Regions from separate parts of the Trinickia violacea genome, predicted to be linked through region 1. Evidence: riboswitches for the same ligand, from Rfam matches in the RefSeq annotation. Region 1 holds a riboswitch; the other holds the start of a gene.
The links. A riboswitch is a leader RNA that binds a small molecule or an ion and turns the genes downstream of it on or off. The one in region 1 is predicted to bind S-adenosylmethionine.

Region 1 (11,549 bases):
TGGACCGGTAGAACGCGTGCGCCTTGAATCATTTCGTATCCCCCGTGGAATGTCTCGATGATGCCGCTTTCGACACCGTACTGAGTTTAAAGCGAGTGTCGGTCCGCCTGTCCGTTTGCGGAACCAATCTTTCTAGTCCGGATAAAGCTCGTCGCGATCAGGCCGTTCTATTGGCTTACTACGGATGGGGACATCGTCCTCCACGTCCTTGGCCGGTACAATCTGGCCAAGTGAAAACGCATCCAATGCCAATCCGCACGCCACCGAAATTCGTTGGTACTCGTCGCGCTCTCCTGAAAAATCGGCCAAGCGTGGATGCAAAGGCAAGGGCATCAAATTGACTACCCGCGCCGACCGTTGTCCGCCTGCCTGTACAGAGACGGCATAACCATCCACCTTGGCACCGCCACCCGTCAGGAATGTTGGCAGACCGTCGTGCCACGCGGGGGATAACCGGTAGCGTAGCTGTTTGGTTCGGCATAGTACGTTCTCAACCATGCCACTAACCGCTTTCCAAAAGATTCCATCGCGCAGACGGATTTGATCTTCGGAGATGCCACTGGCCTCGGCATATTCTTTCGCGTTGGGCACAGGCTGAAGTTCATCAGGAAGAGTCGCGTTGTCGGGTGGTGATGCCCCCACCAGCCTGTTCTGGTTAAGCATTTGTGTACCGAGCAGTCGAACTTCAGGTACGAGAAAAGGAAAAACGGACTCCTCATCTCTTTCGTGAACGATGAAAGTCACGAGATCAAAGGTACCACCTCCGACGTCGGCTAGAGCATGGAGGCCTAGTTTTCGCTGCGGCGATTGAACGTAACCTGCAATTTGAGCCACAAATTCCGGCAGAGCTCGCAGATCGATCAGATCGTTCGATCCAGTATTCAGCTTCCCGGCCAAGACGCCTTCTCGCGCTTGCTTCAGATGGATATCCGCCTCTCCCAGACTCAGAGACCACGCCAAACTGCCCAGTTTCTTGTACGTGACCTCCATCCGCTCAGTCTCGAGACCGTTACTCGGCACGCCAATGTTTAGCAGCCAGCGAATATGGCCCAAACCGATCTTGCTCCCATGGTGGCGATATATCCATGCACGTACATAGCGAAGTACGATCGCCACAAATACGGCTGCCGTCGCAATCGACTCCGCGGACACAGCTGGTTCGATAAACGGCTGCTTAAGGCGCTGACGCACTCGCTCGAAGGGTACACCGGGTGCCTGTCCAATATGGCAACTTCCGTCGTCCAGCTCGCTGTATTCAGTTGGCAGAAGATACTTATCTGGCGCCGCGGATATGCCTTCCCAGCCAACTGGAAAGATCTGATCTCTCATTCCCACGGCGGCCTTCGTGTATGAGGTGCCGAAATCCAGTCCGATCACAATGTCCAGCGGCCGGCTACTTGGCGATGGAGTATATTGACTCCGAGCCCCCGCTGTAACCCAGGGCTCAGGTGACTTATAAAACGATCGCCTTGTCAGCGCGCCGCGCTGCTGCTGGTCAAGCGTCTCTGGAACGCCTTTCAGCTCTTCCGATTCGGCATTTCTTTTGAGGGTGCAAATGCTTCGCGTCTTTGCTATCGGCGTCGAAGTAGCCGCTCGAAGTCGATTCTCCGAATTCTGTTGTGAATGCACTGTGGGTGGCGATTTGCATGCTGATGTTTCGTGCGGTCCGGACTTAGGATTTTTTTTTAGTGACTCGAGCCAGGTCGTCGCGTCAATACCCCTAATTTCTCTGGGTTTGGAGTCCGCATCCTGCCTGCGCCTTTCTTCCTTCGTCTTAGCGGTTAGCGACTGCTTCTTGATCGCGCGTAATGCGCTCTTCCAGTCGTTCATTGCGCCCCCCCTTTGCCGGCCTTCTTATTCGATGCGAATCACTCCAGCACATACCGGTGCGTCGTCCGGTTGCATGCGTTCTTTGCGACGGATCTGTTCTTGCTTCAGGTCCACGACGGCGCGAAGCTTGTCAATACGACCTTGCGTGGCCCGGACAAGTCCTTGTCTACCCAAAGATGCGTGCTGCTCTAGTACCGCCTCTAAAGTCTGCAACCTTCGTTGCAGGTGTTGATCGATTCCGTGAAGCTGAAACATTAGGCGATCGGCGTTCTCATCCTGCTTGCGCTTTTTCGCACGTAGGTAGGCTTCGTTCAAGTGGACTTCCAACACATCAAGGCACGCGCTCGCTATCTCCGCCGACACGATATTGGGAGCCTCGATCCAGTCCGACCCTTGTAGTCGGGCAAGGTTGATGAGCGCTTCAGCCTGATCGTCGCCTAGCGGAATACGGTCAGCAATTCCGCACACAGCAGCTTGCAACCACTCCTCATCGCGTACCCCGCTGAAGGTCCATCGCCGCAGAGCGAACACGTAGTCGCCCGGTGGAGTACCTCCAGCATTTGACGCTGAAACCCTTACTGAGACCAGCGGAAAAAATGCCTCGTCTAGCTCTTTAAGGCGCTCACTCACAAAGCGGATCAGGGGATGAAACTGATGGATGCTCTCCCATGCGTTGCTGCTTGGACTAGTGAGGTTGTTCAGAAACCGGCACTGCCGCGGTAGCCCGTTGCCAAGCAAGGTTTGCCCGACAATACCCTTTCGTCGACAAAAGTCATCCAAATCTGCCGCCGTACTTGCGGGCAGTCGGATCGAAAACTCGGTGGTCGCCTCCAATTGTTGGAATTGATGCCCCGGTGCATGGCGATTCAGGAAGTCTCGGATATATATGACTAGATCGCGCTCCGTTACTCGGCGGGAGAGCTCCTGGGCAGCGGCGATACGTTCTAACACCAGGCCACCGTGTGCCATCATCTGCGATGCGTTCCTCTCGAGTTCCTCTTGTCGCTTGCGCACATTCTCTAGCGCTTGAGCTGCTCGCTGAATTTCTTCCTCTTCTTGCGCGGGGGTCAGTCGGCTAGTCAGTAACCTCGACTCCAACCGCTTGATGGTCTCACCGATGATCGGCTCTGGCTCGCCGAGAGCTTGCTCGAATACTCGCAGGCGCGCCAACAATCGGCTGAAGATCCGCTCGTCAATCGTTTCCTGATAGAAAAGATTCCAGATGTGAATCACTTGCGCGCTCTGTCCCAAGCGATCAATACGTCCAATCCTCTGCTCCACACGCATGGGATTCCACGGCAGATCATAATTGACCAGTAAGCGGCAGAACTGCAGGTCAACACCCTCGGAAGCCACCTCGGTCGCAACTAGAATGCGGAGGTCCGAACGCTCGCGGAATTCGTTGATTATGTCCTGCTTTGATTCCGCCATATTCCCCCACAGCAACCTGCTCGGCATGCCAAGCGAAGACAGGCGCTCACTTAGGTACCGCGCAGTCACTCGGAACGACGTAAAGAGAATCACCTTCTCACGCGGGTTCTTGGCGAAGTAGCTTTTCAGCACCGCGACAAGACGCCGTAGCTTGGAATCCGTACGCTCTAAGGCTTCCACGTCCAAATCGCGCGGCCGTTGAGCCAATAGGAACTCTTTGAGGGAGAGGCTGATGTCCTCTAGCTCCTTTTCCTCGTCCGTCTCTTCATACTCCTCTGCGGCTTGGTCCGCCAAGTCCTCTACCAAGGAATTGTCGCCACCAAGCCAGGCACGGGCAAAGGCTGCCGGACAGCTGCAAAATTGCCGTTGCGGTGTCGCCAGCAGGAATCCATCAGAAATGCCGCGTCGCCATGCATAGTCGCGAGTTACCTCTGTCACGTACTTGTAAAAGGCGTCCTCGGCCGGCGTCATGGGCACCTTTTCTGGGTAGACTTTGCGCAGCGGGCGCTCTAATTGAACGTCACGCTTGCGTGTACGCGTAAGTACATGCCCGAGAAGATTGACTCGCTCGAAGCTAGCGGCAAGTTCAGCGCGATAATCGGACTTAGTCAGTAGCTCGTCGGTAGGTGGGTTCTCTAATAGGGTTGCTAACTGTCGCGAATTACGCAGTAAGTCACTGTCGGCTGCCTGCCGGATGTACTCAATGATTGTCGACGCGCTTGAAGCGGGGTTGAGTGCCGCGTCGCGTGCCCCGACCAATGGCTGATTGGCCGCTAGCAGTTCCTGAAAGCTCGAAGGATATTGAAAGTGATCCGGGTCACACAACTGTAGCAGGTGGAACAGATCATCGTTATGCAGATTGATCGGCGTCGCCGACAGGAGCACCCGCTGATGTGAAACTTTCTGCAACATTTCCCCTAAGTGGTGTACCGCGCTCTCTGGGTTGCGCATGTAATGCGCTTCATCAAAGACCACGAGATCCACCAGTGGCTCTTCCTCCCCATGCTCATCAAGCAAATTTGCGAGAATCTGTCTTCCAGAAGCTTTTCTGGCGAGGGACTCAGTGCCAGGTCGCCAGCTTTTCGGCGGCCGGAGCGCCTGATAACTTGCTATCCAGGCTTTGGCAGCTCCGGTGCCGGAAGCATGCGCTAGCTCATCTGCTAAAGTCCTCGCATCAACGATGGTCGCGTCGATGCCGAATCGAAGCTTCAATTCGTCACGCCATTTTTCGCGAAGCACTGCCGGACAAACGATCAGTAGGCGGCGCATGTCTTCGCGCGCGCGAAGTTCCGTCCAGATGATTCCTGCCTCAATCGTCTTGCCAAGACCAACCTCGTCCGCGATCAACAAGCCATCTGCCGGAGATTCAAGCAGCGTCAACAGCGGCTTGTACTGGTGGGGATAAAAATCGGTATTGGTCACGCCCATCGAATACACGAGATTTGCCAGGCGACCAGAAAGGTGCACGTGCGTCAAACTGCGGCGCAAATCCTCCGAACGCCCATAGCGACCTGTTTCGATCAGCTCGAATCGGTCCTTCGAAGCGATGACGCACACTTCTTCGAGTTGGTCTTCAGCAACGTAATCGAGAGAGCCGTCCTGCCAACGCACCCCGTGATAGTGCACGCTTCCCCGGTTGCGAATTTGCCCGGTGGTCGCTCCGATCTTGCCGGGATTATCGATACGCCGGACGTCCGTTCCAGGTGCCCAAGTGGTCAGATTGCATCCCGAAGTAGTTAATTCGGCTGAATTTTCCATGCCAGAAGTCACCGCGTCTTTTAGAGAATTCCGGTTAAAAAGTAACTGCTAGAGCAATTCAGCTCGGCCTCTTGCGAGAAACCGCAGACGAGCCGAGGGAATATTGACCGAACAAGCCGTGCGCAACAGCGCAGCGCTTAGGCGAAACTGGTCGGTCCGGTCACCCGTTTGGTGCGCTTGTGGCAGTGCAAATTGCGCCTTCGCATCCCCTGGCTTGCCCATTCGAACTCGGCTTTGATTTCTGACGACATCAAGCTCTCCACTAGTTGGAGCATACAAAATGGCCTGCGTCCAATTCGGCCTCCCCGTCCCAGCGGTACCCGACGAGCGGCCCGCCCTTGCCAGCACTGTAATCGACGCAGGCGACCTTGGACGACTGAAGCTTCGGCGTGCCAGTCAGCCAATAGTGACCAAAAAACACCGGCTTGTCGGCCGTGTAGCCGGGAATCGATCCCCGCGGAATGGGCATCTCGGGCAACTGCGCGCGCGTCTCGGCATCGATCATGGCCGCCGCTTTGTATGTCGCTGCATTCGTATCCCACCAGCACAAGCGCACTCGCGAGCGCTCGATCCCGTCTTTGTCGAAAAACACGTGGCCGTCGGGTAGATCGATCTCGAGTCCCTTGGTGAGCCCCTCGATCGTACGAAACTCCATCGAACACTCCCGGCTTGCAGCGACCATCAGCGACTCATCAAGCGTTTGGCCCGGCTTGAGGCGCGGCGCGACTTCGGCCATATAGCCGTGATGCCAACATGCGTGTACCACGCGCAGCCCAGGCAAATCGAGCCAAAGGGGAAGTGTCAGAAACCAGTCAATGAAATGTCTGTGCAACCGAGGCCTTGATTTCACTTCCTCGAGGAAGGCTTTATGCTGGTGGAGGTTCTTCGCTCCCTGCGCGCCTTGGTGCGTGCGCAGGAAATCACCCGGGACGGAAGGATCTGACAGAGACCAGGCAATGGCGTTGAATTCGTGGTTTCCCATCACCGCCAGTGCATTCCCTGCGTCGATCATGCGACGAACCAACTTGAGCGTTTCAACTTGGTGCGGTCCGCGGTCGATGAAGTCACCGACAAAGATCGCTTGGCGGCCAGCCTGCCACCAAGTGCGATTGCGCTCGCGGTAGCCAAGTTTCTCCAGCAATGTTCGGAGTTTGCCGACTTGGCCGTGGATATCCCCGATGATGTCGTAGTTCACACGCCCCCCGTATTGTCATTGTCGTACGTTTGGAATCACCACAGACCAACCTAGCAAACGTGGGTGGAGGTTCGCCTCCACATTTACCCTAACCTGCCACTGCCGCCGCACACCGCCCTTGACCCAGGAGCGACCGCTCAAGCCGCAGGATGAGCGACAGGTGTTTCAGCCACGATAGGTCAAGCCTTGGGCTCGCGCCGGTCCGGGAGCTGCTTCCAGTTGTCATCGGGCAACTACAAGGCGTCAGTCGCCTGTCCCACAGGTCATGGAGACCCTTTGCGGGTGAGGCTAAAGTTCCGTTCTCGGAATGAACGTAATGTTTTGTTAAACTGTTTGCGGATTCAGCTAACGCCGTTCGACCACCGAACTCTCCCTGCAGCAACGCGCCCATACTGTCTGCTACCGTACAAAAATGATGAAGTAGCTGAACGACATGCGCAGGCACAAACGGCGCAGAGGATATCTCAGCGAGACCATAGATCGTCTGATTTCGGAAAATGAGGCGAACTAGCGCCTCATTGGCATTGATATCATCCAGTCGAGAAAAAATCCTCGGATCGTCTGCGACGTCACTAAGGATCCGCGAATCTAGGCGAACGTGCTGTTGATCCCCGATCAGTCGGACAAACACTACGGCGCTGCGACAGCCGATCGCGACATCCCGATCTTCGTCGAATTCGAGGTCCTCGGTGCTGGTCGCCTGCCTCAGCGCGGTAACCGTGCAGCGCTCCACATTGTGTTACATGGCACTCTGGGTCGCTAACGGTTGAAAATGAACGCCACTAACGTGCGGCCCCATTGCAATACCACTCGGACTCGGGGTGGATATGTCCAACGACGTCCAGCGGCCCGTCGGGCAAGGTTTTCAGCACTATCGTGCTTCATTTCTCATGCCTTTCGGGACGGCGCGTAGGCCGATAAGTCGCTTCAAAACGTCACGCGACCGTATGCAATGGCGATCGAAATCGAGTTCCAACTTGTAGCCGATTCATTGCACGTCTTTTGGACGAGCGAGCTTGTCGGCTAACCCGCGGATCTCGTCTCTCATCACCAATGTGTCTAGCCACTGTTGAGGAATTTCCGCCATGCCATAGTGAGCGCCGGCGAGCTGCCCGCAGATCGCGGCAGTTGTGTCCGCATCGTCACCGAGGTTGGTTGCGCGCAGGATCGCCTCCTCGAACGTAAAGGTATTGGCAAAACACCAGAGCGCCGCTTCAAGGCTATCGATGACGTATCCCGAGCCCCGAATTCCATTTTCGGTCTTGCTGCGATAGCTTCCGGCAGCGATCGCTCTCACGCTTTCACAATCCCCGACTGGCAAGCCGCTCGTAGCCATAATCGCCTCTTTCGTTTCGCCGCTTAGTGCCCGAAAGAGCATCGCGCCAAAAAGCCGGGTCGCTTCCACGCACTCCCGTGCGCCGTGTGTCAGACGCGAGCTTTGCCCGGACCTCTCGATGACCTGCTCGAGGTCGTGGTGAAAGAACATGGGTATTGGCGCCAATCGCATGAGGCAACCATTTCCCGCGGCAAAGCGGTCCGTCGATCCGCTGAACGGCTCGCCCGTTTCCTTAAATCGCCATAGGGCGTCGTCGACTGTGCCACCGACGTCAAAGCACGAACCATTGCTACTTAGATATCCCTCGTCCATCCATCGACAAAAGCGCTCCATCATGTCCCGCGCATCGAATCTGTCGAGTTCAACAAGACTGGAAGCCATGCAAAGCGCCATGGAGGTGTCGTCGGTCCACTCCCCGGGCTTCAGATTGAACGGGCCACCGCCCGTCATATCGACGACGGGCTTGAATGTCCCCCGCGGCCGAAACTCAACCGTTGTTCCAACGGCGTCCCCGCACGCCAAACCGAGAAGACACCCACGAAAGCGATCCACTTTGTTCATTTCCACCCCGTTCTGCCATATTGGTCAGTTATCGCCAGATGCGTCATACGCGTCGATCACGGTAGCGTGATCGCGCGCGGAAAAGCCATCAATTCAGCAGCCTCGCAGCGTGGCTTGTCAGGCGACAGGAGTCGGTCGGCTCGCCGTCATTTACTTGCTCCTGCTGCTCGTTTTTTTGGTCAAGAGTAATGAGGCCGTCCTCATTCTTTGAACCCGTGACGTACTCGAGCATCGACGCGAACCGATGCAAGTTGACCATGAACTGGCCTGCGATGAGGCCGTGAACATACGTCATGGGGTAGTCCACCACCAAGTCATTGTCATCGTCTAGCCAGAACGACGCCATGAAGACTTCCGCGTTCAAGCGGTGCTCGAATTCACGCTTTTGCTCTTCGAATGCGTCCTTTGCCACCGGTAGATAGGTAATGAATCGAACGAATTTCCTGTCCTCGTCGAGCACGACGAGATATCCGATTCCGGCCGCCGTATGCAGCGCGATCCTCGCTTGCTCCAGCTTGCACGACACGCCGGAATCCTCGATGTGAGCCGCGAGGGTTTCAAGTGTGATGTCTTTTTCCGTCCAGATTTTTTGCATGCTATCTCCCCGTCAAACGTCGTGTCGCAGTCCGTGAGTACCAGCCGCTCGCGCCATCCATGTCGCCGCGTAACTTAGTTGCAGTACACTACTTACTAGTGTAGTCATGATAGTGGCAAATTGCAACTAAGAGTCGATGAAAAAACTGTTCCCTCTCGTGACGGCTGACGTCGCGCTATTTACGATCGAAGACCACAGCTTGCGAGTGCTGCTCGTCAAGCGCGCGAACGAACCCGAGCAAGGCACGTGGGCCCTGCCCGGCGGCGTGCTCGATCCGGGAAAGGACTGCAGCCTTGATGACACGGCTCGACGGGTGCTTTCAGGGAAAACCCACGTCGATGTGCCTTTTCTGGAGCAAGTCGCGACGTTCAGCGGCGCCAAGCGAGATCCTCGGGGATGGTCGCTAAGCGTGCTCTATTACGCGCTATTGCCGCGCGATCAAGTTCCCGCAGTGGCGGGCGAGAAGACCGAAGAAATCAAATGGGTCGAAGCCTTCACACCTGCGGTCCCGCTCGGATTCGACCACGCTAACCTGTTGGCAACGGCGCACGCGAGATTGCGTGACAAGGTGCAGCGCGCCGCACTACCGCTACACCTGTTGCCTGCGCGCTTCACGCTCACCGACTTGCAGCGAACGTGTGAAGTCATCCTCGGTCGGCCGCTCGATAAGAGCGCCTTCCGAAGGCGCCTAAAAGACGAGCCCGGTCTGATCGAGCTTGAGGGTGAGTTTTTGCGCGGTGCCCAGCGGCCAGCGCAGTTGTATCGCGCAGACGATGGATTTCGCTTTTGATCCTGTGCCGCCCTCGCGCCGCGTCAAAGTGCATGACATCCGACGCGCTTGCTCGATTCAACGGCCATGGTCGCTGAGCCGCAGGCAGCCTGGTAGCGCTCCCCGCACCAAGTCTGACCGCTCTCGCGAGGCATCCGTAGCGACGAATTTTCGCCAACGCGAATGATGATTGACATGTTTCGAGGCGACGTGCTTAAATTGCGGCGCATTCTGAATTGGGTCGACGCCCAAGCCAACCTGCCTTCCCGGGCAAGGTGGATCGCGAAAGCGGATGTGGCTCCTACGGGAGCAACCAAGCGGGCAACGCGTCGACCCTCCTTTATCGGAGGGTTTTTTGTTTCCAGACTCAGACATCCCACGCAACACTATCCAGGCTTACCTGGAAACCCACTACCACGTGAGAGGCGACACGCCGACGACGTTGCTCGTCGGCCAGTTCAACGCCACCCTCGCCGTCCTTCATGAAGCCCGTCGAGTCACGGCGAGCGCGTTTGTCACTGCCTGCAATCCGTTCAGCCAGAGCCTAGACCCAGAGGCCAATGCCGCTCGGCACGAGGAGCTGGCACGCGACCTGGAAGGACAAGGCCTTACGTTCATCGAGGGTGTCGGCAAACATCCCTCAAATGACTGGCCTGCCGAAGCGAGCTTCCTTGTGCTGGGCGCGAATGTCGACGTCGCGAAGACCTTGGGCTCAAGACACGGGCAGAACGCGATCATCTGGTGCGGAGCCGATGCCGTGCCTCAGCTGATTCTCTTGCGCTGACCCGCGCTCAATGCATGACGTACGGCTGGTCTGCCGCCCATGTGGGAAAGGACCGGGGGGATTTGTTCCAGATTGCCGCCCCCGACATTTGTCGAACGCGGCTAAACAGGAGTTGCTGATGACAATTCAAAACGGGCTTTTTTCTTCAGAATCCGTTTCCGAGGGACATCCTGACAAGCTCGCCGACCGGATTTCCGACCGCATCCTCGATGCATTCCTCTCCAAAGACCCTTACGCACGGGTGGCCTGCGAGACGCTGCTTGCCGACCAGTGCGTGATCGTCGCAGGTGAATTTAAAACGAAGCGGATCGACGATTTTCACGCCGTGCGCGAGTCTGCCGCATCCCTGGTCCGCGACGTGCTGCGCGAAACCGGGTACCGCGATGCCGAGACGGGCATTTCGCCGGACCGGTGCGAGATCCAGATCCGCTTCAACGGCCAATCGCAGGATATCAGTCAGGGCGTCGACCGCGCTGATGGCGTACTGGGAGCGGGCGATCAAGGACTGATGTTCGGCTACGCGACTGACGAAACGCCTGAGTTGATGCCCGCGCCGATCGTGTACGCGCATCGGCTCGTCCGTCGGCAGGCGGAGCTTAGAAAGACCGCAGCACTTCCTTGGCTCCAGCCCGACGCGAAGTCTCAGGTCACGCTCCGCTATGTAGACGGGCGCCCAGTGGCCATCGAGGCCGTCGTCCTGTCGACCCAGCACGATGACGGCATCGATCTCGAAGATTTGCGGCACGCCGTGCAAAAGCACGTCATCAATCCGGTGATTCCCGAAGCGTTACGCTCGAAGTCTTTGCGCACGTTAATTAACCCGACAGGACGCTTCGTGACCGGTGGCCCCAAAGGCGATGCTGGACTGACCGGCCGCAAGATCATTGTCGACACCTATGGCGGCGCGGCGCCCCATGGTGGTGGCGCTTTCTCGGGCAAGGATCCGTCGAAGGTGGATCGGTCGGCCGCCTACATGGCCCGCTTCCTCGCGCGCCAAGTCGTGGCGCGTGGCTGGGCCAGACGGGCGCTGGTTCAACTGGCCTATGCAATCGGCGTCGCCGAGCCCGTGAGCTTCGTCGTGGAGACTTACGGAACCGCCACGGATACGCGACGGGATATCGCCGTCCAACTCGCGCGCGAATTCGACCTTCGTCCGCAAGGGATCATCGACACGCTCGACCTGTTGCGGCCAATCTACTATCCAACGGCCGCATACGGGCATTTTGGACGCGACGATCTGAGACTACCGTGGGAATCGGTGACCTGACATGGCGGCGTGTGGGGAAGCGC
Region 2 (11,549 bases), on a different replicon from region 1:
ATAGACACAACTTCGCAATTTGGGCCCCTCCAGCGCGCCGCGCTTGCTAAGCTGACTCGGACCCCTGCCGAACCCGCATTCGCATGGACCCATCAGATTACATAGCGCATCATCTGCAAAATTTCTCGACTGCGAGACAAGCGCCACCGCACTTTCAGATGACCTACTGGAGCTGGGCCGCGTTGGGCTGCGCGATCTTGCTTGCCGCTCTCGCCGTGCATTCGGTCCTGCATCAGGATCGCAACACCGTGTTCCAGCTCTCGCCGCCGATGAGTACCGTGCGGCGCTTGTGGCTGTGGTGGTCGTGCTTTTGGCGGCAGACGCTCGTCGTATTTCCCATCAGCGCGATCGCCTGGATGATGACGCCTTCCCTTGCGCTCAAAGTCCTCACGTCGATGCCGGATCAGGTCATGCATGCGCCGGAGTGGGTCAGGCTGGTTGCAATGGGCCTGGTTTGGATTGGCCCGATCATCGTGGCGCTGTGGGTCGTCTGTCCGCCGCTCGTGGGCTATGTGGTGTACAAAGCGTTTGACGCGCATGCGCTCGCCACACCTATCCCGTTCAGCTTCAAGCACGCAACCCTGCTCGGACTCACCACCATGGCCTGGACGACACTCGGAGACTTCGTCGTCGGCTGGCTGACCGCCCCGCTTCCGTATCGCGGCGTCCATCTGCTTGCCGTGCTGATGTACATCGCTTGGGGCATGTACATCGTGCTGCCGCGTCAGGCTCGCCGAATCGCGCGGTGAGCAGCATCGGGCGCATTGTTCGCGTTAGTTCTTACAACCAAAAACATTAAAAAATACATTAACAAGAACTGGATGCGAACCAATAATATTGCGGAAACCACCAGCCGCTCTTGAATCGGCAGACTCTCTGAAACGGTCCGCAAGGCACCGCTTTCACCAGCCAAGGTACGCCCATGCCACGTCCGATCCTCGCCCGCATTCACCCTGATTCGGTCCGTCACAATCTCCAGCTTGCGAAAGAGAGCGCGCCAAACTCGCGCGTCTGGGCCGTCGTCAAAGCGAACGCCTATGGCCACGGCATCGAGCGGATTTACCCCGCACTGTCCAAAGCCGACGGCATCGCGCTGCTCGATCTCGATGAAGCCGTGCGCGTGCGAGAGCTCGGCTGGACAAAGCCGGTGCTGCTGCTCGAAGGGGTCTTTGAGCCCCGTGACGTCGAGATCGCCGACGCGCATCGCCTGACCGTCGCCGTCCATTGCGACGAGCAGCTCGATCTGCTGACGGCCGCGAAGCCGAGCCGGCCGATCGACATCCAACTGAAAATGAATTCCGGCATGAACCGCTTGGGCTATCGGCCCGGCGCCTACGTGCAAGCATGGCAACGTGCGCGGGAGATGGCGGCGATCGGCGAGATCGGCCTGATGAGCCACTTCGCGAACGCCGACGACGGCGCCATCGATTGGCAAGTCGACGAGTTCGACGCAGCCACGAAAGACCTCCCCGGCACGCGTTCCCTCTCGAACTCGGCGGCGGTGCTTTGGCATCCGCAAGCGCACCGCGACTGGGTGCGGCCCGGCACGATCTTGTACGGCGCGTCGCCGACGGGCTCGGTGCGGCATGTCACGGGCTTCCCGCTGCGCGCGGCGATGTCGCTGACGAGCAAGATCATCGGCGTTCAGACGTTGGCGCCCAGCGAAACCATCGGCTACGGACGAACCTTCCAAACCGAACGCGAGATGCGCATCGGCGTGGTCGCGTGCGGCTATGCCGACGGCTATCCGCGCCACGCGCCGACCGGCACACCGATCGCGGTCGACGGCATCCGCACGCGGATTGTCGGGCGCGTATCGATGGACATGCTGACCGTCGACCTCACGCCGTGCCCGGCAGCAGGCATCGGCTCGCGCGTCGAGCTATGGGGCGATCAAGTGAAGGTCGACGAAGTGGCGGAGGCGTCCGGCACGATCGGCTACGAGCTGATGTGCGCGCTGGCGCGGCGCGTGCCGGTCGAGATCGATGACGCGAGCCGCCTCGGAGAGTCGAACGACATGCGCCGAACGCTGGTGGCATAAAGCACGAAGGCCGGGAAACCCGGCCTTAGCGTCACTGCGCTCTGGACGTACGCGTCACACGTCCGCTTCACACGTCTCGACTCACGCGCTCAAGCCTCGCTTTTCCCCACGTACGGCAGCGCATGAATGCGCTTGCCCGTGGCCGCGAAAATCGCATTCGCCACGGCGGGCCCGACCGGCGCCACACCCGGCTCGCCCACGCCGGTAGGCGCTTCGCCTGACGGCACGATCACCACCTCGACCTTCGGCATGGCATCCATGCGCAGCACTTGGTAGCCGTCGAAGTTGTTCTGCTCGACGCGACCGTCCTTGAGCGTGATGGCGCCGTAGAGCATCGCGCCGAGGCCGAAGCCGATGCCGCCTTCCATCTGCGCCGCGATGATGTCGGGGTTGATCGGCGTGCCGCAGTCCACCGCGCAGACCACGCGATCGACCTTGACCTTGCCGTCCTTGTCGACGGTCACCTCGGCGACCTGCGCGACGTAGGTGTTGAACGCCTCGGCGACCGCGATGCCGCGGCCCTTGCCCGCAGGCAGCGGCGTGCTGCTCCACCCTGCGCGCTGGGCCGCCAGGTCGAGCACCGCCTTCATGCGCGGCTCGTGCTCGAGCAGGTTCCGCCGGAACGTGTAGGGGTCCTGCCCGGCCGCGTGCGCCGCTTCGTCCATGAACGCTTCGACGGCAAACGCGGTATGCGAGCTGCCGACAACCCGCCACCACAGCACCGGCACCGCCGATTGCGTCGTCGTCAATTCGACGTTGACGTTCGGAATCGCGTAGGCGATGTTCGCGGCGCCCTCGACGGAAGTCGAATCGATGCCGTCCTTGACCATCACGGCCGCGAACGGTGTACCTCCGAGGATGGACTGCCCGACGATGTGGTGATGCCAGCCGATCAACTGACCGTTGGCGTCGAGGCCTGCTTCGAGCTTGTGGAAATACATCGGGCGATAGCGGCCGCCGTGGATGTCGTCCTCGCGCGTCCATTGCAGCTTGACCGGCGTGCCGTTCGCGCCGAGCGCCTTGGCGATCGACACCGCTTCGACGATGTAGTCCGACTCGGTGTTCGCGCGCCGCCCGAAGCTGCCGCCCGCGTAGAGCGTGTGGATGCTCACCTTCTCGGGCGGCAGGCCCGCCGTGCGCGCGGCGTTGGCTTGGTCGACGGTCTGGAACTGGTCGCCGGCCCAGATCTCGCAGCTATCGGCCGTGAGCTTCACGACCGCATCGAGCGGCTCCATCGGCGCGTGCGCGAGGTACGGAAACTCGTAGGTGGCGGAAATTTTCTTGGCGGCGCCCTGGATCGCTTGCGACGCGTCGCCTGCAACGCGCGCCGGATTGCCCGGCTGGTCGACGAGCTGGCGGTACGAAGCCATGATGTCCGCCGAGCTGCGCTTTTCGGCGTTCGTGTCGTCCCACTCGACCTTGAGCGCGTCGCGTCCCTGCTTCGCGGCCCAGAAGCTCTTGCCGACGACAGCCACGCCGCGCGGCACCTGCACGACATCCACCACGCCGGGCACCGCCTTGGCCGCGGTCGCATCGAACGACTTCACCGTCGCGCCGAACAGCGGCGGACGCTGCATGAGCGCCACGACCATGCCGGGGAACGTAACGTCGATCGTGAACTGGGCCGTGCCGTTCGACTTCGCCGCCGCGTCCACGCGCGGGATCTTCGCGCCGATCAGCTTGAAATCCTTGGGGTCTTTGAGCGTGACGGTATCCGGCACGGGCAGCTTGGCCGCGGCGGAGACCAGCGAACCGTAGGTCGCGCGGCGGCCGCTCGCCGGGTCGACGACGCTGCCGCGTTCGGTACGCAGCCGAGCGGCCGGCACCTTCCATTTCGCGGCCGCCGCCGAGATGAGCATCGCGCGCGCTTTCGCACCGGCTTGGCGAAGCTGCATCCACGAATTCGCCATGGCCGAGCTGCCGCCCGTGCCCTGTATCGTGCCGAATGCGAGATTCGCGTAGCGCTTTGCATCGGCCGGCGCGCTCTCGACGCGCACCTGCGTCCAATCGGCGTCGAGCTCTTCCGCGACGATCGTGGCGATGCCCGTGTAAGCGCCCTGGCCCAATTCGACGTGCTTCGCAATCACGGTCACGCTGTCGTCGGCGCCGATGCGCAGGAACGCGTTGGGCGCGAAGGTGCCGCCCGAATGGGCCGGAGCCGCCGCGAACGCGCGCCGCGCCGGGCCGGCCCATTCGAAGCCGATGGTGAGCGCCACGGCAGCCACCGTGCCCGCGCCCTTCAGAAACGTGCGCCGCGCCGGGCGCGCGACGTCATCAACGATATCGGTCGTATCGGTCGTCATGGCTTATCCCTTGATCGAGTCGGCGGCGCTGTGGATGGCCGCGCGAATGCGCGTGTAGGTCGCGCAGCGGCAGATGTTGCCGCTCATCGCGGCGTCGATGTCGGCATCGGTGGGCGCGTGGTTTTGTTCCAGGAGCGCCGAGGCCGACATGATCTGCCCGGATTGGCAGTAGCCGCATTGCGGCACCTGGAGCTTGACCCACGCCGCCTGCACGGCCTTCGCGGGCTTGCTCTCCAAGCCTTCGATCGTGGTCACGTGCCGGCCGGCGACGGCCGCGAGCGGCAGCACGCACGAGCGCGTGGCCTGCCCTTCGAGATGGACCGTGCACGCGCCGCATTGCGCCATGCCGCAGCCGAACTTCGTGCCGTGCAGCCCCGCGACTTCGCGGATCGCCCACAGCAAGGGCATGTTGGGATCGGCATCCAGCGTGGTGGGCTTGCCGTTGAGAGTGAAGGAGATGGACATCGACGGCTCCGTGGAGTGTTCTCGATGCGCTCGTTTGCAAGGCGCAGGGTCGACCGGTGCTGAGTCTCATCGATCGGCGGGCCGCAAGCGGAGGCGATCACGTGGGGGGCGTCAACGGCTTTCCGGCGCGGCATGCCGCGCCCGGGCCAGGCCGGAGACGAACTGCTGGAGTGTGCAGCGATCGCGCAAGATTGTGTTTGTTCGATTCTCTGAATTTCTTGCCCAATCCTGTTGAGCGCCTGCCCCATGAATGAGCGGTGCGTTTTGCAGCAACGCGGCATCAAGATTTCCGTTCGCCGTCCGTAAAGATGGAGACGAAAGGTTCTATTCAGTGCCCCCTCACTCATGCACAACGTAGCCGACAAGTTAGCCGTTCCGCCCCGAGCCGATTTCACGCGCTTCATCGTTGCGATCGTGATCGGCAACGGCTTTGTCGCCTACGACTTCACCGTCTACAGTTTCTCCGCGCTCCTGATCGGCAAGCTGTACTTTCCATCGAGCAGCCCCGCGTCATCCGTTCTGCTCTCGCTCGCCACCTTCGGCGCGGGCTTCGTGATGCGGCCGCTCGGCGCGGTCCTGATCGGCCATATCGCCGACACGCGCGGCCGCAAAGCCGGCATGACCGTTTCCTTGCTATTGATGACGATCGGCACGTGGACCATCGCGTGCCTGCCGACGGCTGCGTCGATCGGCGCCGCGGCCACCGTGCTCATGGTCGCCGCGCGATTGATGCAAGGGCTCGCGGCGGGGGGCGAGATCGGGCCGGCGTCGGCGACGTTGATGGAGTCTGTGCCCTACGAGCGCCGCTGTTTCATGGTGAGCTGGCGCGGTGCGAGCCAAGGCGCGGCAGCGTTCGCGGCGGCGCTAGTGGGTGCATTGACCGCCGCGCTGCTCTCGCCTGCGGCGATAGAAGCGTGGGGATGGCGCATTCCGTTCGTGCTGGGCGGCCTGATCGGCCCGGTCGGCTGGTACCTGCGGCGCCGCATGCCGGCGCCGAGCCAGGACCGGCAGCCGCGCGGACCCTCGCCCGCGCGCTTGCTGGCTGAGCATCCGCGCACGCTCGTCTACGGCATCCTGAACATGGCCGCGTCATCGGTGAGCATCTATCTGACCGTGTTCTACATGCCGGCCTATCTGGTGCGCACGTTGCACCGGCCTGCCGCGTTCAGCATGCTGACCGCGTGCCTGTCGGGTCTCGTGATCCTGCTGGTAACGCCGCTCTTCGGCCGTGCCGCCGACCGGCACGCGAGCCGCAAGACGCTGCAATACGTGGCGCTTGTGGCCTCGCTGGCCGCCGCCTACCCCATGTTCTGGGCGCTGACCCACGGCGTCAGCGACATCGCCGCGCTCGTCATCATCACGGCCTATGTGGCGGTAGCGGTGAACAACGCCGGCCCGAGCTCAACGATGATGCTCGAAGCGCTTCCGAAGCATCAGCGTGCGGCCGGCGTCGCCGTGATCTACGCGCTCGGCGTGGTGATCTTCGGCGGATTCTCGCCGTTCCTCGTGACATGGCTCATCGAGCTGACGCGCAACCCGATGATTCCCGCGTGGTATCTGATGGCGGCGACCGTCATCACGCTCGTTGGCTTGCATCGCTTTCCCGAGTCCCGCGGATCGATGGGCTCTCATCCTCCGCGCGCGCCGGAGTCCGACTAAGCCCCCGCTACCGCGCCGTGCTGAAGCACCAGCGCACGTGCGCGCATTTCCTGCGGGCTCATCTCGAAGGCGCGGCGAAACGCACGGGAAAAATCCGATGTGCTGTTAAAGCCGAGCCCGTAAGCGATTTCCGTCACGGGCAGATGCGGGTAACGCACCAGTTCGTCCGCAGCCGCCCTTAGCCTGCAATTGCGGATATACGCGCCGAGTCCGCCCTCGTGCTCGAACCAGCGATAGATCGTCGAGCGTTTCAACTGCAGCGCATCGACGACGCTCGCCGGCGTCAGATCGCCCCGGTGCAAACTGGCCTCAACGTAGCGCCTAACTTGCCCAATGATCGCGGCTTGAAGCGATGCGCGGTCAGCGCCCTTCAAGCTCGTGTCGTGCCGGAACGCGGCGATCAGAAGATCGGCGCCGGTGTTCAATGCGTCGGCTGCGCCGCCGGAGTCAAGCTTGGAAATGCCGCTGACGATCCCGGCCGCGTGATCGAGAATCAGACGCGCAAGCGGCGACTCCTGCGGGACGACCCGGCCATGAATCGAATCGACGTCCGGCAACCCCTCTGCCACGACCTGCCTCGGCACGAACAGCGTCAACACACGGCATGCGCCCCGTTCGACCTTGAACGGCTGGTTCAAGTCCAGCGCGACGATGCCGTGCTGCGGGTCGGCGGCACTCCGCTTCTTGTGCATGCCCGTGACGCTGCCGACTCCCCCTTCCAGGAACATATGGAAGGCGATATTCCGATTCGCATCGGTGGAAACGCGCGCGACCGAGCGCTCCAGGACCATCGCGTCGGTGCTGCAATCGGTAAAAGTCAGTCCGCCGACGCCATAAAAGTCGATGTGTCCGTTGAACCCCTCGGAGAGCTGCTGCTTCGATGGCGGCACGTCCACCACGTGCCCCACGCGAGCGCGCCAAGCCAGCAATTGTTCGGTAGCGGTGAGCGCGCGGGTGCTGAAAGTGTGCGTCACGACGCCGTCACGAAGTGCGGCGTCGCGCGTGGTTCCGTTCGGCATCGAACGCTCGGTCATGGTGCCTTTCGACGAGGGAAGAAATACGGTGCCGCCGCTGGCGGCAGCGGCAACCCAAATGGTAAGGCTGCCGGCGTCGAGAAGTGAGACGCACGGTCAAGCGTAGCAAGAAAACTACGATATTGTGGGCGGGGTTAAGGCTCTAGAAGCCTTTACACGGGATGCGGGGGCTCCTATGACTGTCACCAGCGACCAACCCACGGCCAAGACCGGGGAACTGCTGCCGGCGAAGCTGGCGGACACCCAGCTCGACCACTTCGAGCGCATGGTCCAAATCGTCACGCGCACCGACGCCGCCACCGCGGCGAACCGGTTCGATGCCGATTACTGGGAAAAGCGCATTCGAGCGCTCGTCAAAACCCACGATCTCGTGACCACTCAGCGATGCCGCGTGATCACGATGCTCGACCTGCTCGAGCGACACGCGCTGATCAAAGCACGCGAGGGCACAGCAGCCTGAGAGAAGCGGTAGAAATGGCACGGCTTGAATTGCGCGCGGCGCCGCGCATGCGAAGATGGGCCGGCTAGTTAAAAAAACCACAACTTATGGGCCGAAGATTCACGCAATCTTCGGCCTTTTTTCTATTCGCTCGATTGAGCGGACGAGCGGAACAGGCTTCATTTCGCGGCGTCGGCGCGCGCCGCGAGCTTGCCGACCAGCGCATCCGCGACGAGCTCGTCCATGATCACCACGTTGGTTGCGCCGGCGCTTTCCAGCAAGGTCTTTCGCAACCCGTTCTCCCCCGGCACCGAGATCGCGAGCGAGCCGTTGAGCGTGTGCGAGAGCAGGGTGACGGCGAGATTATTGTTGGAGTCGGGGGTCGTCACGACAAGCGACTTGGCGCTGTCCAGCCGCGCCTGCCTGAGCACGTCGTCGAACACTCCGGGCAATCCGAGCACGACCATGTGTCCGCGATCCGCGGCCCTGTCCGCCTGAGCCTGATCGCCGACGACCACGAGCACCGTCTCGCCCGCTTCGCGCAGACGCTCGGCGACCAGCGCGCCGAGCGAGTGGAAGCCGACGACCACGACATGGTTGGAGAGCTCCGCGAGCCTGCGTTCCATCATCCTGTTCTCCTTGTAGAACATCACGTCGTCGCCGGACAGCATGCCCGTGAGCCTCGACACTGCGTACCCGCCGACCACCATCGTGGCGAACATCGCGAGCAGCATGAACAGCTTCTGAGGCTCGTCGAGTTCAGAAAAAGCGCCGAGCGTCGTGATGAGATTCGCGCCGTTCCACAGGGCCGAGAAGAGTTTGGTCCCGAACGACGCATTCGATTGATCGAGCAGGACAAGCCCAACGGTCGCGCCGCCCAGTATCAAGAACAGCAAGCCGACAGTGCGGCGCGCGCGGTGCGTCCACGCGCGCACCCGGATGGCGCCAAGGCGCGGCTCGTTAACGCGAAAGATCCACATTGGCTCCTCGTACGGTCGAACCAGGAACAAGAGCGAACCCAAGGCTTCGGGTGCGTCGCAACAACGGCAGCGCGGCCTGACGAGGCATCATTGCACACCGCCGATGGGCTTGTCATGAGCGCCATGCCCATGGAACGGCCGCTCGGCTGAGCCGATAGCATTTATTTGTTATGATGCGTTCTGCATCCAGAGTCGGACGAGTCCGACGCCAACCTGCCTTCCCGGGCAAGGTGGAAGCCCTAGCTAGGGCGATGCGGCCGATTGTCGGCAACGAAGCGGGAGCGGCATAGCTAGCACCGGTTCGAACACCATCACTTTCCGGAGCTTCTATGCGTCAAGCCACCTCCTCACAACCCGCGGCAGCGGACCCAGTCGAGAACTGGTCGCAATGTCTGCCGGGTTTTCAGCTGACCCACATCATCCATCTCGTCTCCGTTGCAAGCCGGGACGTCGTCGCACGCGTCAAAGCGTATCTCAGCGAGCAGGAAGCGTCCGTCAGCGATTTCGTGGTGCTGCGAAGCGGTGACGTCCTGGATCAGAAGATCGTTCTGGACGGGATCGGCGAGCGGCGGGCCAAGGCGCTGCGCGAGCAGCTCTTGATTCTCGATGGCGTATTGCGCATCCGTGTAGAGCATTGCTTTGTGCGTAGGCCCGGCTTAAACGGCGCCGCTTGAGTGGACTCGATGAGGGCGAGTTATTGATTCGCCCGCTCGCTCGGTGTGCTTGCGCAATGTGAGCGCACCGAGTGAAAGCATTTTGTCGGCCGATGTTATGATTTTGAATCAATTGGCAAACTAGAAATCTTTCAAAATGAAATAATAATGATATTCGGGTCGAATTCAAAACACGCCGCAAAAATCAAGCCGCGCAAATCCTACCTGCTATACTCCCGCACCTTTTTTAAAAATCGTCGAAATCCAATTAGGATAATCACGCCAATTATCATTGCCGAATTGGCAAATCAATACTAATGGCGGAATTGGATAGTATTTCGAAACGGTATTTTTAAAGAGGGTCGCAATCTCCAAGCCAATTTTGACGCGGATTAGCCTCGTTTAGGGCAGGCAAATGTCTGCTAAATATCGCGGCCTTCAGGGATATTGGCCCGTTATTCGGGCTCCATTAAAGCATTTATTTCCGGAGCGACCCGGTCAATAACACCGATCCTCATTCGCGTCACGCGATTTTTTGAGGATTAATTTCCTTTGTTGAGAATTAGATTTCCATTAGCATGCGACGTGCCTAAATCCTCAGACTCAACCACGCAAAAAGGGTCACGTCGTGTCGAATCGAGAAGCCATCCATCTTCGTCTATCCGCCAATTCAATTTGGCGAATGAATACTAAAGTCCGTTTTACCGAACTTCTGTTCGGGTTGATTTTGAGCCTCGCGGCGCTCTGGACCACCAGCGCCCACGCTCAAAGCACGCTGGTCGTCAGCGGGGTCACCTATACGCTTTGCGCGCAAGAGAACCAGTTCTGTTCGTTCAGCGGCAGCGCAAAAGTCGTCTTCGGCACCAGCACGTCGTATGACGTCAACGGACCGTTCACGAACGGCGTGAGCTGCACGAACGGCGTCGTTTCCCAAACGGACCCGGCCTACGGCTATCAAAAGAGCTGCTGGTACGCCAGCGGCACGTCGAGCGGGTCGAGCTCCAGCTCGACCTCCGGCACGAGCACAAGCACGAGCACCGGCACCTCCACGCCGGCGACGACCTCGTGGACCAAATGCGCGTCTGAAAACGGCTACTGCTCGTTCACGGGAACGGTGAACGTTCTGTTCGGCGCCAGCACGACGGCCAACAACGTGACCAAGAGCTTCACGAACGGCGTGGCCTGCACGAACGCGGCGTTCGGCGGCGATCCCGCCTACGGCACGACCAAGAGCTGCTGGATTCCGTCGTCGAGCAGCACCGCCTCCACGGGCTCCGGTTCGACGTCGGGCACCAGCACCGGCTCGACCTCCGGCTCGACCTCCGGCTCGACTTCCGGCTCGACTTCCGGCTCGACTTCCGGCTCGAAGACGGGCTCAAGCACCGGCACGACTACGGGTTCGACCTCCGGCAGCGGTACGAGCACGGGCACCGGCTCGTCGTCGACTACGGGCAGCTCCACGAGCACGTCGTCGAGCGGCGCCATCAGCTGCGCCGCGCCCACCACGGCCTCCGGCGGCAGCACCAACGGCGTGATCACCGCCGATACGCCGAGCTCGGACGGCACGCGTCTGTTCGCTGCGGGCGCCACGTTCCCGATGCAGTTCGTCACCAACGCGCCGTCGTCCGATACCGTCACCTGGTCCGTTCAGGATGCCCTCGGCAACATCAAGGGCAGCGGCACGTTCCCGGTCGCGAGCGGCGCGCAGACGAACACGCTCTCGTGCAAGTCCTCGCTCGGCGGCTACTTCGCCGTGACGGCGACGCTCGCCAACGCGGGCGGCACCTTGCCGGAAGCCGGCACGCGTCCGTCGGGCATCAGCACGTTCGGCATCATTCCCAACGTCTCGAGCGCCATCCCGGCCGTCACGTACGCGCACCAGGATCAGCACCGCTTCGGCATGCAGGGCTTCAACAGCAATGCCGCTGCCCTGGCTGACCTCAACATTTCGCAAACGATCGACGACCGCGAGCTC

Region 2: linked by a shared signal. The riboswitch ahead of FAZ95_RS38530 (hypothetical protein) and the one ahead of FAZ95_RS01220 (DUF3293 domain-containing protein) in region 1 are both predicted to bind S-adenosylmethionine.

The regions. Positions count from the first base shown of each region.
Region 1 is NZ_CP040077.1:280,224-291,772, reverse strand. It holds gene FAZ95_RS01250 (hypothetical protein) at 133-1,830, opposite strand; gene FAZ95_RS01245 (SNF2-related protein) at 1,855-5,019, opposite strand; gene FAZ95_RS01240 (metallophosphoesterase) at 5,282-6,214, opposite strand; gene FAZ95_RS40835 (T3SS (YopN, CesT) and YbjN peptide-binding chaperone 1) at 6,303-6,947, opposite strand; gene FAZ95_RS01235 (ADP-ribosylglycohydrolase family protein) at 7,203-8,111, opposite strand; gene FAZ95_RS01230 (YbjN domain-containing protein) at 8,200-8,706, opposite strand; gene FAZ95_RS01225 (NUDIX hydrolase) at 8,843-9,496, shown strand; SAM-I-IV-variant riboswitch at 9,697-9,802, shown strand; gene FAZ95_RS01220 (DUF3293 domain-containing protein) at 9,831-10,259, shown strand; gene metK (methionine adenosyltransferase) at 10,378-11,526, shown strand.
Region 2 is NZ_CP040078.1:3,652,007-3,663,555, forward strand. It holds gene FAZ95_RS38490 (hypothetical protein) at 159-749, shown strand; gene alr (alanine racemase) at 923-2,041, shown strand; gene FAZ95_RS38500 (xanthine dehydrogenase family protein molybdopterin-binding subunit) at 2,131-4,344, opposite strand; gene FAZ95_RS38505 ((2Fe-2S)-binding protein) at 4,348-4,809, opposite strand; gene FAZ95_RS38510 (MFS transporter) at 5,155-6,468, shown strand; gene FAZ95_RS38515 (AraC family transcriptional regulator) at 6,465-7,502, opposite strand; gene FAZ95_RS38520 (hypothetical protein) at 7,678-7,962, shown strand; gene FAZ95_RS38525 (NAD-binding protein) at 8,121-8,921, opposite strand; SAM-I-IV-variant riboswitch at 9,099-9,206, shown strand; gene FAZ95_RS38530 (hypothetical protein) at 9,251-9,595, shown strand; gene FAZ95_RS40465 (hypothetical protein) at 10,257-11,549, shown strand, end outside.